DNA from 2 places in the Acidovorax sp. AC410 genome. Region 2 is predicted to be linked to the other one. Evidence: riboswitches for the same ligand, from Rfam matches in the RefSeq annotation. Region 2 holds a riboswitch; the other holds the start of a gene.

Region 1 (6,362 bases), 1.3 Mb from region 2:
GGCAGCCGCGTCCATGCGCGACCAGGCGCAAAAGCTGGCCGAGGTGGTGTCGATGTTCAACGTGGGGGCCATGCCGGCACGGGCGCCGGTGGCGGCACCACCACGGCCTGCACCGGCTGCCAGCCGGCCGGTGGCCGCGCCCGCCCGCAAAGGCGTTGCCGGCAAATCGCCCGCGCCAGCCACGGCACGGCTCACGGCGTCGGCGCCCAGGCCGGCAGCGGCCCCCAAGCCTGCAGCAGCCGGGCCAGCTCCGGCGGCGGCCCCCCGGGCCACGGCCAAAGGCGGTGATGACGACTGGGAGAGCTTCTGAGGTCACCTCCTTGAGCCTGGGGGCCGGATCCGGGCAGCCAGGCTGAGCTTGCCATCGCCCTGACTGCACAGGGCCTGGGCGTTGCAACGCCTGCTTGAACGCCTTTGGAGTGCTCCCTCCAGATTGGGGTTTTTCCCGGTGAGCGGAGGCGCTTGCCGGCGCCCGGCTGGCGTAGGCTATGGGCTGTTGGATGTAATCGAATGTTTCCGTGGCCATGTGCTTGCGGTCCATCGCGCATCCCGGCCAGATCCACAAGGGAAAGAGATCCATGCAATTCGACAATATCCGCGTCTCCCGCAAGCTCTGGGGTGCATTTCTGGGGCTGATGATCGCGATGTTGCTGCTCTCCAGCTTCGCCCAGAACCGCGGCAACAACGCCATGTCGGCGGCGATGGACGACATCATCGAAATCGAGGGGCGCATCTCCTCCGCCGTGCGCTGGCGCGGCGCCACCGAGACGGCCGTCAACATGGTCATGGGCGGCGCAGTGACCACCGATGCCGTGCTCGCCGAGCAGTACGGCGCCAAGGTCAAGGAGATCATCGGCGCCATCAACAAGGTGCAGGAGAAGATCGTCGCGTCTGCCACCGCGCCCGAGGAAAAGGCGGCGCTCGACAAGGTGCTGGACGCACGCAAGGCGGTGCTGGCCGCCACCGCCAAGACCTGGGAGCTCAAGGGCGCGGGCGATGCGGTGGCCACCCAGCAGTTTGCGGACAGGGAGTTCGCACCCCTGGTCACGGTCTACCTCAAGGCCCAGGACGATTTTGTGGCGGTGCTGGAAAAGCGCCGTGACGCCATCCGCGCCGACGCCACGGGCCGCCGCATCCAGAACGCCATCTCGGGCATCATCCTGTCCATGGTGCTGCTGGCGGTGGGCATCTTCCTGGCCTGGCGGCTGGTCCACTCCATCAGCGACCCGCTCGACCAGGCGGTCAAGACCATCGATGCCATCGCCGCAGGCGATCTCACGCGCGAGCTGCACGCCACCCGCAAGGACGAATTCGGCCACATGCTGCGCTCGCTCTCGGCCATGTCGGCGCGCCTGCGCGGCGTGGTGACGGAAGTGCGCCATGGCGTGGACTCGGTGTCCTCGGCCTCGGTGGAAATCGCCAACGGCAACCACGACCTGTCGGCACGCACCGAGCAGACGGCCTCCAACCTCGAAGAGACGGCAGCCAGCATGGAACAGCTGACGGCCACGGTGTCCCAGTCGGCGGACACGGCGCGCCAGGCCAACCAACTGGCCGGCACGGCGGCCCAGGCCGCAGCGCGCGGCGGCGAAGTGGTGGGCCAGGTGGTCAGCAGCATGCAGCAGATCACCGACAGCTCGCGCAAGATCGCCGACATCATCGGCACCATCGACGGCATCGCCTTCCAGACCAACATCCTGGCGCTGAACGCGGCGGTGGAGGCGGCACGTGCCGGCGAGCAGGGCCGGGGCTTTGCCGTGGTGGCCAGCGAAGTGCGCAGCCTGGCAGGCCGCAGCGCCGAGGCGGCCAAGGAGATCAAGGCCCTGATCAGCGCCAGCGTGGAGAACGTCGAATCGGGCTCGGCCCAGGTGGCGCAGGCCGGGCAGAGCATGGAAGAGATTGTCTCGAGCGTGCGCCGCGTGAGCGACCTGATCGGAGAGATCACGGCCTCGTCCACGGAGCAGCGCGACGGCATTGCCCAGGTCAACCAGGCGGTGACGCACCTCGATCAGATGACGCAGCAGAACGCGGCGCTGGTCGAAGAGTCCACCGCGGCAGCCGCGTCCATGCGCGACCAGGCGCAAAAGCTGGCCGAGGTGGTGTCGATGTTCAACGTGGGGGCCATGCCGGCACGGGCGCCGGTGGCGGCACCACCACGGCCTGCACCGGCTGCCAGCCGGCCGGTGGCCGCGCCCGCCCGCAAAGGCGTTGCCGGCAAATCGCCCGCGCCAGCCACGGCACGGCTCACGGCGTCGGCGCCCAGGCCGGCAGCGGCCCCCAAGCCTGCAGCAGCCGGGCCAGCTCCGGCGGCGGCCCCCCGGGCCACGGCCAAGGGCGGCGACGACGACTGGGAAAGCTTCTGATGGCGCTCTCTGCGCAGCAGTGAAAAAAGGGCGGCCCGGGCTGCCCTTTCTTCTTCATGCAAGATCAGGGGGCTTCATCACCATCGAAGAAAGGTCTGCCATGCCTCTGGTCAACATCCGCCTTGCCAACCGTGACGTCCCCACCACCTCGGCCCAGAAGGCCGCGCTGATTGCCGGCGTCACCCGGCTCATGGTGGAGGTGCTCGACAAGAAGCCCGAGACCGTGACCGTCATCATCGACGAGGTCGATCCCGACAACTGGGGCGTGGGCGGCGAGCAGGTGACCGTGGTGCGCCAGCGCGGCAAGGGACCGATCCAGGCTTGAGGAGGAGGGGCTGTGCAGCCCCTTCGCCTATACCCGACCATATTCCTGACATATTTGCTTACAGGTAGGATCGGCCCCACAAAGGCACACCCGTACGAAAGTCGGGGTCGCAAAGCTTCCGGTCTGAGACCTCGTGCGCGAGGGGGTATGGCAGCGGGGCCGCTGATTTCCGGATGACCTGCGTTCACGGGTGACCTGCCGCCAAGGCCAGGGCGCACCCGCATGGCGCGCCGCCGATCGCGCGCCCGCTTCTTCTCTCGTTCGTCGACTGCCTTTTTGGCGCCCCTCCTGGGATGGACGGGGTCGGGCGCCCCTGTGTCAGTCCACACGATGAATCTCGGGAAAAAGCAATGAAGTTGAACGATATCCGGGTGGCCACCAAGATGTGGGGCACGATCCTGGGCCTGTTGGTACTGATGCTGGGGGTGTTTGTCTTCACCCAGTACCGCTCCAGCCTGGCCATGGACAATGCGCTGGCCGACGTGCAGCGCTACGAGGCCAACATCACCGCAGCGGTGCGCTGGCAGGGCCTGACCGAGACCAATACCGAGCGTTCGCTGGCCAGCATGGCGAGCTCCGACGAGGTGATCGAGAAGTTCTTCGCCAGCCGCCAGGACGCCGGCTCGGCCCTCATCAGCGAAGTCCAGGCGGGCGTGCGTGCCACGGCCGTGTCGGAGGCCGACAAGGCCGCGCTGGCCAAGGTGGGCGAAGCCCGCGGCACCCTGCTCGACACCCTCAAGAAGCTCCCCGCCGTCAAGGCATCGGCCGAGCCTGGGGCGCGCAAGGAGTTTGCGCTCAAGGAATTCCTGCCGACCTCGGTGGCCTACGTCGATGCGCTCAAGGGCTTCGTCAAGGTGCAGGAGGCCCAGCGCGACGCGGCCAAGATCGAGGCCCGGCATGCGCAGCGCAACGCCACGCTGCTCGGCCTGTCCAGCGCCGCCGTGGTGTTCGTGATCGGCATCGTGCTGGCCTCCCTGCTGGTGCGCTCGATCACGCGCCCGCTGGACCGCGCCGTGGCCGTGGCCGGCGCGATTGCGGGCGGGGACCTGACCCAGCAGGTCCATTCCAGGCGCAAGGACGAGTTCGGCCAGCTGCTGCAGGCCCTGTCGCTGATGGTGGGCAAGCTGCATGGCGTGGTGACGGAGGTGCGCCGCAGCGTGGATTCGGTGTCCACGGCATCGAGCGAGATCGCCAACGGCAACCACGACCTGAGCAGCCGCACCGAACAGACGGCCAGCAACCTGGAGGAGACGGCCGCCAGCATGGAACAGCTGACCGCCACGGTGTCCCAGTCCTCGGAAACGGCGCAGCAGGCCAACCAGCTGGCGCTGGGCGCCGCCCAGGCGGCCACCCACGGCGGCGAGGTGGTGGCCCAGGTGGTGGTCAGCATGCAGCAGATCAGCGATTCGTCCAGGAGGATCGCGGACATCATCGGCGTGATCGACGGCATCGCCTTCCAGACCAACATCCTGGCGCTGAACGCGGCGGTCGAGGCAGCCCGGGCGGGCGAGCAGGGCCGTGGCTTCGCGGTGGTGGCCGGCGAGGTGCGCAACCTCGCCCAGCGCAGCGCCCAGGCGGCCAAGGAGATCAAGACCCTGATCGGCGCCTCGGTGGAAACCGTGGAAAAGGGCTCGGCCCAGGTGAGCCAGGCGGGCCAGGCCATGGGCGAGATCGTGGGCGGCGTGCGCCGCATGACCGACCTGATCGCGGAGATCGCCGCCTCGGCCAGCGAGCAGCGCGATGGCATCGGGCAGGTGAATCAGGCGGTGACCAACCTGGACCAGATGACGCAGCAGAACGCCGCGCTGGTGGAGGAATCGGCAGCGGCGGCGGCGGCGCTGCGCGACCAGGCCCAGCACCTGGCCGAGGTGGTGTCGGTGTTCAACGTCGGCGCGGCGGCCGTGGGCTACGCCAGCACGCCTGCCGCAGCCCCGGTGCGCAAGTCCCCCGCAACTGCGCTGCAGCCCCCGAAGGCGGCGCAGGCCAAGGCGGCACTGCCGACCCGAATGGGCGTTGCGCCGCGGCTCGCGGAAAAGGCCGCCAGTACCCGGGACGATGACCAGTGGGCGAGCTTCTGATGAGCGCATTGAACCCGAGCGCCGGCGCGCCGCTGGCCGCTGCAGGCCAGTACCTGAGCTTTCGCCTCGGCGAGGAGAGCTACGGCATCGACATCATGAAGGTGCAGGAGATCCGCTCCTACGAGCAGCCCACGCGCATGCCCAGCGCGGCGGGCTTCCTGCTGGGCGTGGTGAACCTGCGCGGCGTGGTGGTTCCCATCCTCGATCTGCGCGTGCGCCTGCACTGCGCCAGCGCCGGGTTCACGCCCTCCACCGTGGTGATCGTGATCGACCTGGGCACGCGCGTCGTGGGCGTGGTGGTGGATGCCGTCAGCGATGTGGTCACGCTGGAACCCGGCATGGTGCATGCGGCCCCGGGCCTGTCGGGCGCGCCGGACGCGGGCTGCATCCATGGCCTGGCCCAGGTCGGCGGGCGCATGCTGGTCCTGCTCGACATCGATGCCCTGCTCGGCGATACCCCGCCGGTGCCGGCCGGCGAAGGGCTGGCGAGCGCAGTCTGAACGCGGCACCGTTGGCGGGCGCGGGGGGCATCAGAGCTCGGCGCCCTCCACCAGGAACTGCACCTTGCGCTCGCCGCGCCATTCGTTGACATCCAGGCGAAAGGCCAGCAGCACGCGGGCCGGCAGCTGCCCGGTGTGGCCGAACCAGATCGCGTCGACCGGGTTGCCCTGGTGCATGAGCTTGATGGACAGGTGGTTCTTGCCCTCGCCCACCAGGCGCTGGCTCACCACCTGCACCTCTTCGCTGAAGGTCGGCGGCGCAAAACCCTGGCCCCAGACCTCGCGGTGCAGGGTGTCCACCAGGTCGGCGTGGCAGTACTCGGGGGCCAGCGGTCCATCGGTTTCGATGCGGCGCGTGAGCGTCGAGGCGTCGAGCCATTCCTGCGCCACCTGGGACAGGGCCTGCTCGAAGGTGTCGAAGGCCTCTGCGGCCACGGTGCAGCCGGCCGCCATGGCATGGCCGCCGAACTTGAGCAGCACGCCGGGGTGGCGCTTGGCCACCAGGTCGAGCGCATCGCGCAGGTGAAACCCGGGGATGGAGCGGCCCGAGCCCTTGAGCTCGTGCTCCTTGCCCGGTGCGCTGCTGGCCGCGAAGACGAAGGTCGGGCGGTGCAGCTTGTCCTTGATGCGCGAGGCGACGATGCCGACCACGCCTTCGTGGAATTCGGGGTCGAAGACGCTGATGGCCGGCGGCGGGTCTTCGCTCTCGTCGAACAGGTTCTCGGCCATCAGCATGGCCTGTTCGCGCATGCCGCCCTCGATCTCGCGGCGCTCGCGGTTGATGGTGTCCAGCTGGCCGGCCAGGTGGCTGGCGCGGCCCGCGTCGTCGGTGAGCAGGCATTCGATGCCCAGCGTCATGTCCGCCAGGCGGCCGGCAGCGTTGATGCGTGGGCCCAGTGCAAAACCGAAGTCGAAGGTCGTGGCCACCGGGGCTTTGCGGCCCGCCGCCGTGAACAGCGCGGCCACGCCGGCCGGCATGGTGCCCGCGCGGATGCGCCGCAGGCCCTGGGCCACCAGGCGGCGGTTGTTCGCGTCCAGGCGCACCACGTCGGCCACGGTGCCCAGGGCCACCAGCGTGAGCAGCGGGTCGAGCTTG
Region 2 (6,362 bases):
GCGGCCGTGGCCGGCGGCAACGAGGTGCTGCGCGGCAAGCCCGACCCGGCGCTGTACCTGCTGGCCGCCCAGGGCCTGGGCGTGGCGCCGGCACAGTGCCTGGCCTTCGAGGACAGCCACAACGGCGCCTGCGCCGCGCTGGCTGCGGGCATGGGCCTGGTGGTGGTGCCGGACCTGCTGCAGCCCGCACCCGAGGTGGCGCAGGCCTGCCTGGCCGTGCTGGGCTCGCTGGAGGAAGCATTGCCGCAGATGCCCCTTTGGTTTGGGGCTCCCTGAACCGATCAGATGGCGGTCTGCGCCTCGGCTTCGAGCACCTTGCGGCGGGCCATGGCCAGGTTGGCGCGGCTGCGGTCGAGCACGTAGTAGATGAACAGGCCGTCGTGCTTTTCCACAGGGCGGATGATGTGGTACTGCTGGGTCAGCGTGATCAGGATGTCCTCAATGGCGCCCTGCATGCCCAGCGACTTCATGGTCTTCATCTTGGCGCGCACAACCTCGGTGTTGCCCGCGGCGGCCAGCTCCAGGTCCAGGCCGCTGCCCACGGATTCGAGCAGCATGCCGCTGTTGTAGTCCACCAGCGCGGCGCACAGGGCACCCTCGGTCTGCATCAGCTGGTTCAGGAGTTCTTTGGGGGTGAATGCCATGGCGGGGTCTCCGGTGGTGGTGGAACAAGGGAACGGGAACGGCAAAAAGAGGGATCAGCCCGGCTGCGGCGCTGCGGCGCAGGCGGCAAGCACCTGGTCGGCGGTGTTGCGGCAGCTCCAGAGCAGCTTGCCCAGCAGCGAGGATTCGTTGGTGACCACAGTGAGCACCAGGTCGCCCGAGGGCACGGGCACGTTCATCGAGACGATGTGGCCGCTGCCCGATTCGAGGATCAGCCGCTCGGGCGCGCTGTGGCCGGCCTCGCGCGTCATGGCGCCGGCCAGCGCGCTGAGCGAGCCGGACATGGCCGAGAGCTTGTCGGCGTCCTGGCTGTCCGAGAGCGTGGAGGCCACCGTGAAGCCGTCGGCGCTGGCCAGCGTGGCGCTCAGGATGCCGGGGGTGCCGCGCTGCAGTTCACCGAGCAGCCCGGCCAGTTGCGCGATGGTGACCAGGCGCAAGGACGTGGCGACAGGCACCAGGCCCGGGGTGCCGCTGAGGTTGCTGCTGCTACTCATGTTCGATCTCCGCCATGCTCACCAGGACCGACAGCAGGAGGCGCACGTCGGCATCGCGCCGCACGTCCACCTCCAGCACCGGGGGGTTGTATCCAAGAGCGCCCAACTGCTCGCAGTAGTCGGCGACGCTGGGCGAAGGGTGGGTGTCGAGCCGGCCCACGCCGACCACGGTGCGCCGCGCCGGCACGTGGGGCGCAAAGGCCGTGAGGTAGCGCGCGACCTCGCCCACGGGGTCGGGCTGCGAGTTGTCGGCCAGCACGATCAGGCCGAAGGCGCCGGCCCCCAGGATGTCCCACATGAAGCGAAAGCGCTCCTGCCCGGGCGTGCCGAAGAGCTTGAGCACCCACTGGTCGCCCAGGCGGCATTCGCCGTAGTCGAGCCCCACGGTGGTCATGGTCTTGCCGGGCATGGAGAGCTCGGCTCCGCCGGTGATGGGCACGTCGGTGGAGAGGACCTCGCCATCGCTGATGGCGCGGATCGCCGTGGTCTTGCCGGCGCCCATGGGCCCCGTGAAGACGATCTTGAGGTCGCGCGAGGTGCCCGCAGTCACGGCAGGGGCAGGGGTGGGCATCACCATAGCTTGAGCCGTTCACGCAGGTTGCCGAGCCAGCCCGGTGGGGTGGCTGCGGCCGGTGGATGGGAAGGCTTCGCGGTGGCCCCATGGGCGGGGGCGGCCGTCGCCGCCTCGGCGCTGCCCTCGTCCACCGCCAGGCCCAGCGCCAGGCAGGCTTCGAGGAACCAGCGCACGGTGGCCTCGGGCACGCCGCTCTTGGCGCAGACCTGCTCGTAGCTCAGGGCCCGGCTGGTCAGCAACGCCGCCAGACGCGGGTGGCCTGCGGCCGTGAGGCCGATCGCATCGGGCCAGCGCAGCAGCCGGTAGTGGCCGGGGCGCAGCGGGGCGCTGGCACCGGTCTGCGCCAGCCGCATGGCCAGGCTCCACAGCAGGTGGCGCAGGCTGTGGGCGGGCACGGAGCGGATGAGCTCTTCCTCCACCGGGCTGACCCGGTGCGGCTCGCCCAGGGTATAGGCGCCCGAGAGCAACACCTCCATCGGCATGGAGGTATGCACCAGCTGTTGCACGAAGTCGAACACGATCTGCTGGCCCGCGCTCATGGGCACCACGGCGCGGCGGCGCTCGGCCGTGCGGGTGCGCTCGCCGAGCAGCTCGAACAGGGCGCGCTGGCCCTTGACCGGATCAAACTGCGATGCGCCATGCACCCGCTGGGTGGCCGACTGCAGCACGGCGATGACGTTCGTCATGCGCAGCGGCGTAGCCACGGTGAGGTCGGCCGTCTGCTCCAGCGCCGCTCCGGTGTCGTCGGGGTCGAGCACGCGCACCGTGATGCAGGGGGCATGGAAGCGGTAAGGCCAGTGGCCGGGAACGAAGACCACATTGCACTCGGCCAGCTGCTCGCTGAAGCGCGCGCGGATGTTCACCCCGCCTTCGAGCAGGCGCACCAGCGCGCGCAGCACCAGTTGGTCTTTCTGCGCAATGTCCTGGGTACCGATGACCAGCCCGTCGCCCATACCGTCAAGCCCCCTGTGCAGCAGGATGGCGCCCGTGAAGGCGGCCATGGATGGCCCGGCCCGCGCTCGATGCAGGAAGAACAGGAGCAGAAACGGCGAGTGCGGGACCTGGGCGGTGTTGCATCGCTGGGGCGGCCTCTCGGTTGGGTGTGACGACCACTGAGACGGCGGCTCCCCTGAGCAACCCTGGATACAACGTGGCAGCCCCGCTGTCCTGGGCCCGAGGCAGGTCTCGGTGCCGGTAGACCGGTGGCTTTGCGGACCCGACTTTCGCGCGGGGGTGCCGTTTCAGTGTTTTTCAGTATAGGGGAATGGGTTGCGCTGGCAACCATTGATTGCCACGCCGCAACGCGCCGCCCGTGGCGGGCGGTTCCCAGGTGTTGCGCCGATGCACCGGCCTGGCGGCGCAGCAGGCGCCGCGCTGTGCTATTTCTGCTTCTGGTAGGCCTTGTCGGCCGGGGGGCCGCGGTCCGTGTCCTGCAGGCCGCGCTGCACGTCGCGGTAGGCCTGTTGTACCTGTGCGTCGGGCTTGCCGTGGGTCATGTCGACCGACTGGTCACGCTCGTGCGGCAGCTTGGGGTTTTCTTCCTGGGCGGGGTTGGCCGGGTCGGCGTCGCCGCGGGTAGGGGTGGCCGCGGTCTGGCGCCTGGTGGTGTCCACCGAGGCTTCGGTCGTGCGGGGATCGGCGGTCGTGGGCATGGGTTCTTCCTTGGGCGCCACAGCGGCGCAAGTGGGTCGCAGCCCATCGTAGGAGCGCCCGGCACGGGGCGGTGTAGGCCCATTTCCCATGTGCATGACAGGATGAGAGGCACGCAAAACACTGTATGCCCAACCATATGCCACACTCTCGTCCTTATGTCTTCAACAGAGTGGGCCCAGGCGGCCCTGCAGTCGTTCGACGCGGTGGTGCAGGCCACGCCGGGGTTTCGCAGCCGCGGCGGGCAACGGCGCATGGCCGAGCAGGTGGCGCACACCTTCAGCCACGCCACGCTGGGCAAGGTGGACGAGGAAGCGGGCGAGGCCGCGCCCACCCGGTCGATTGCCGTGATCCAGGCCGGCACCGGCGTGGGCAAGTCTCTGGCCTACTGCGCGCCGGCGATTGCCATGGCGCTGTCGCGCGGCACGCGGGTGCTGATATCCACCGCCACGGTGGCGCTGCAGGAGCAGCTGGTGAACAAGGACCTGCCCGCACTGGCCAAGCTGCTGCCCCAGCCCTTCAAGTTCGCGCTGGCCAAGGGGCGTGGCCGCTATGTGTGCAAGCTCAAGCTCGACCGCCTGGCCGGCACCGGGGAGGCCGAGGAGGCCATGGAGGACGACCTGTTCGCCGAGGAAGAGGCCGCCGCCCGCGCCAAACGCCCGCGCCAGGAGACCGAGGCGCGCATCCAGTTCTACTCGGCCATGTCGCAGACCCTGGGCAAGGGCGGGTGGGACGGAGACCGCGACAGCCTGGACACGCCGCCCGAGCCCGAGGTATGGAGCGCCGTGGCGGCCGAGGGTGCATCCTGCACCGGCAAGCACTGCCCGGCCTTCAGCCAATGCACCTACTACGACAAGCGCAAGGAGCTGGTGGGGGCGCAGGTGATCGTCGCCAACCACGACCTCCTGCTGTCCTCCCTGGGCGCACGCGTGCTGCCCGAGCTGGACAACTGCCTCTTGGTGCTGGACGAGGCGCACCACCTGCCTGCAACGGCGCTGGACCAGTTCGCCTGCAGCATGGACCTGAGCCGCGTGACCTGGATCGAGCGCCTGGCCAGCCGGGGCCTGCGCATTGGCGCGCTGCTCGAAGTGGAGGAGATCGCCGATATCCCCAAGCACTCGGGCCAGCTGCGCCAGACACTGCAGGACCTGGCGCGCATCGTGATGGACGTGTACGGCACGGCCCTCAAGAGCCAGAAGGACGCCTGGGGTCCGGCGCGCGTGCGCGTACCGCGCGGTGTGCTGCCCGAACCGCTGATCGCACCGCTGGGCCTGCTGGCCGCCAGCGCCGACGGTTTTCTCGAAGCGCTGCGCGCCATCTCCAAGTCCCTGCGCGCCGAGATGCGCGACAAGCCCGACGAGGCACGCCGCCTGTCCACCCTGTACGCGCAGATCGGCATGCTGGCGCCACGCCTGGAAGAGCTGCACGCCACCGCCCAACTGCTGCTGCAGGACGCGCCCGAGGGCGCGGTGCCGGCGGCCAAGTGGTTCACGCTGGAGGTGGAGGGCGATTTCATCGTGGTCAAGGCGCATGCCAGCCCCATACTGCCCGGCACCACGCTGCGCAACCACCTGTGGAGCGCGGTGCGCGGCGCGGTGCTGACCTCGGCCACGCTCACCAGCTGCGGGCACTTCGAGTTCTTCATGCGCGAGTCGGGCCTGCACGGCGATGCGGCGGCCACCACGCTGGAGGTGCCAAGCCCCTTCGACTACGCCGCCCAAGGCACGCTGATCGCGGCCGAGACCCATGCCGACCCCAAGAACGCTGCCGCCTTCACGGCGGAGATGGTGGACGCGCTGCTCTACGACATCGCCAATGTGGAATACGGCGCGCTGGTGCTGTTCACCTCGCGCGAGCAGATGCGCCAGGCCGTGGAGGCCCTGCCCACCGCCATGCGCAGCGTGGTGCTGGTGCAGAACGCACTGCCGCGCACGCAGCTGCTCAAGCGCCACCGCGAGCGCGTGGCCGAGGGGCAGCCCTCGGTCATCTTCGGCATGCAGTCCTTTGGCGAGGGGCTGGACCTGCCGGGGCGGCTGTGCGAGTCGGTGTTCATCACCAAGCTGCCCTTCGCCCCGCCCGACGACCCGGTGGGCGAAGCCCGTGCCGAATGGCTGCGCGCGGTAGGGCGCGACCCCTTCAGCGAGCTGGTGGTGCCCGCCACCGCGATCCGCCTGGCCCAGTGGGTGGGCCGCGCCATCCGCACCGAGGAAGACCAGGCGCATGTGTACTGCTACGACAAGCGGCTCATGAACACCTCGTACGGGCAGCGCCTGCTCAAGGGCTTGCCGCCGTTTGCGTTGGAGCAGCGCAAGCCGCGCTGAGCAGCGCCCCCCTTTGCCGCCATGCGGCTCCGACCCTCTCTCCAGAAAAGACAGAAAGCCTTCCATGACCCGCGCCATCCCCGCCTGCCCCCAATGCGGCCTGGAGAACACCTACCCCGATGGCAACGGCAGCCATGCCTGCCCCGACTGCAGTTTTGAATGGCCCATGGTGGCCGAAGCGGCAGAAGCCGACGAGGCCGGGGGTGACGGCACCGTGCGCGATGCCCATGGCAATCCGCTGGCCCAGGGCGACGCCGTCATCCTGGTAAAGGACCTCAAGGTCAAGGGCTCGTCATCCACCCTCAAGAAGGGCACCAAGATCAAGGGCATCCGCCTGGTCGACGGCGCCGATGGTCACAACGTGGACTGCACGACGGACCTGGGCAGCATGTTGCTGAAGTCGGAGTTCCTGAAGAAGGCGTGATCGATTCCGGCTGAGGCAGAGCACTGCGAGGCGCTGCTGTCAGACAATGCCCTCCCCAAGCCGGGCCGGGGGACGACGCCCGCCACGCGCCATGCCGCCTACAGTGAATTTTTACCCATTCACCATCTGCCGGAGGCACCCCCATGGAACACGACACCCCTGCCCGCGAGACGCTGTGGAAGCTGATCAAGGACATCAAATTCGGCATGCTCACGCACCGCCATGCCAACGGCATG

Evidence for each region. A riboswitch is a leader RNA that binds a small molecule or an ion and turns the genes downstream of it on or off. The one in region 2 is predicted to bind cyclic di-GMP.
Region 1: another riboswitch for cyclic di-GMP. It lies ahead of AC0IZS_RS02435 (methyl-accepting chemotaxis protein); the one in region 2 lies ahead of AC0IZS_RS08605 (hypothetical protein).

Annotation. Positions count from the first base shown of each region.
Region 1 covers NZ_CEEDCG010000001.1:546,816-553,177, reverse strand. The annotation lists gene AC0IZS_RS02450 (methyl-accepting chemotaxis protein) at 1-310, shown strand, start outside; gene AC0IZS_RS02445 (methyl-accepting chemotaxis protein) at 579-2,363, shown strand; gene AC0IZS_RS02440 (tautomerase family protein) at 2,464-2,688, shown strand; cyclic di-GMP riboswitch class I at 2,762-2,855, shown strand; gene AC0IZS_RS02435 (methyl-accepting chemotaxis protein) at 3,039-4,766, shown strand; gene AC0IZS_RS02430 (chemotaxis protein CheW) at 4,766-5,266, shown strand; gene recJ (single-stranded-DNA-specific exonuclease RecJ) at 5,297-6,362, opposite strand, start outside.
Region 2 covers NZ_CEEDCG010000001.1:1,860,797-1,867,158, forward strand. The annotation lists gene AC0IZS_RS08585 (HAD family hydrolase) at 1-276, shown strand, start outside; gene AC0IZS_RS08590 (hypothetical protein) at 282-644, opposite strand; gene AC0IZS_RS08595 (roadblock/LC7 domain-containing protein) at 699-1,157, opposite strand; gene AC0IZS_RS08600 (GTP-binding protein) at 1,150-1,728, opposite strand; gene AC0IZS_RS08605 (hypothetical protein) at 1,728-2,732, opposite strand; cyclic di-GMP riboswitch class I at 2,881-2,979, opposite strand; gene AC0IZS_RS08610 (hypothetical protein) at 3,111-3,383, opposite strand; gene dinG (ATP-dependent DNA helicase DinG) at 3,540-5,702, shown strand; gene AC0IZS_RS08620 (zinc ribbon domain-containing protein YjdM) at 5,767-6,126, shown strand; gene AC0IZS_RS08625 (pyridoxamine 5'-phosphate oxidase family protein) at 6,270-6,362, shown strand, end outside.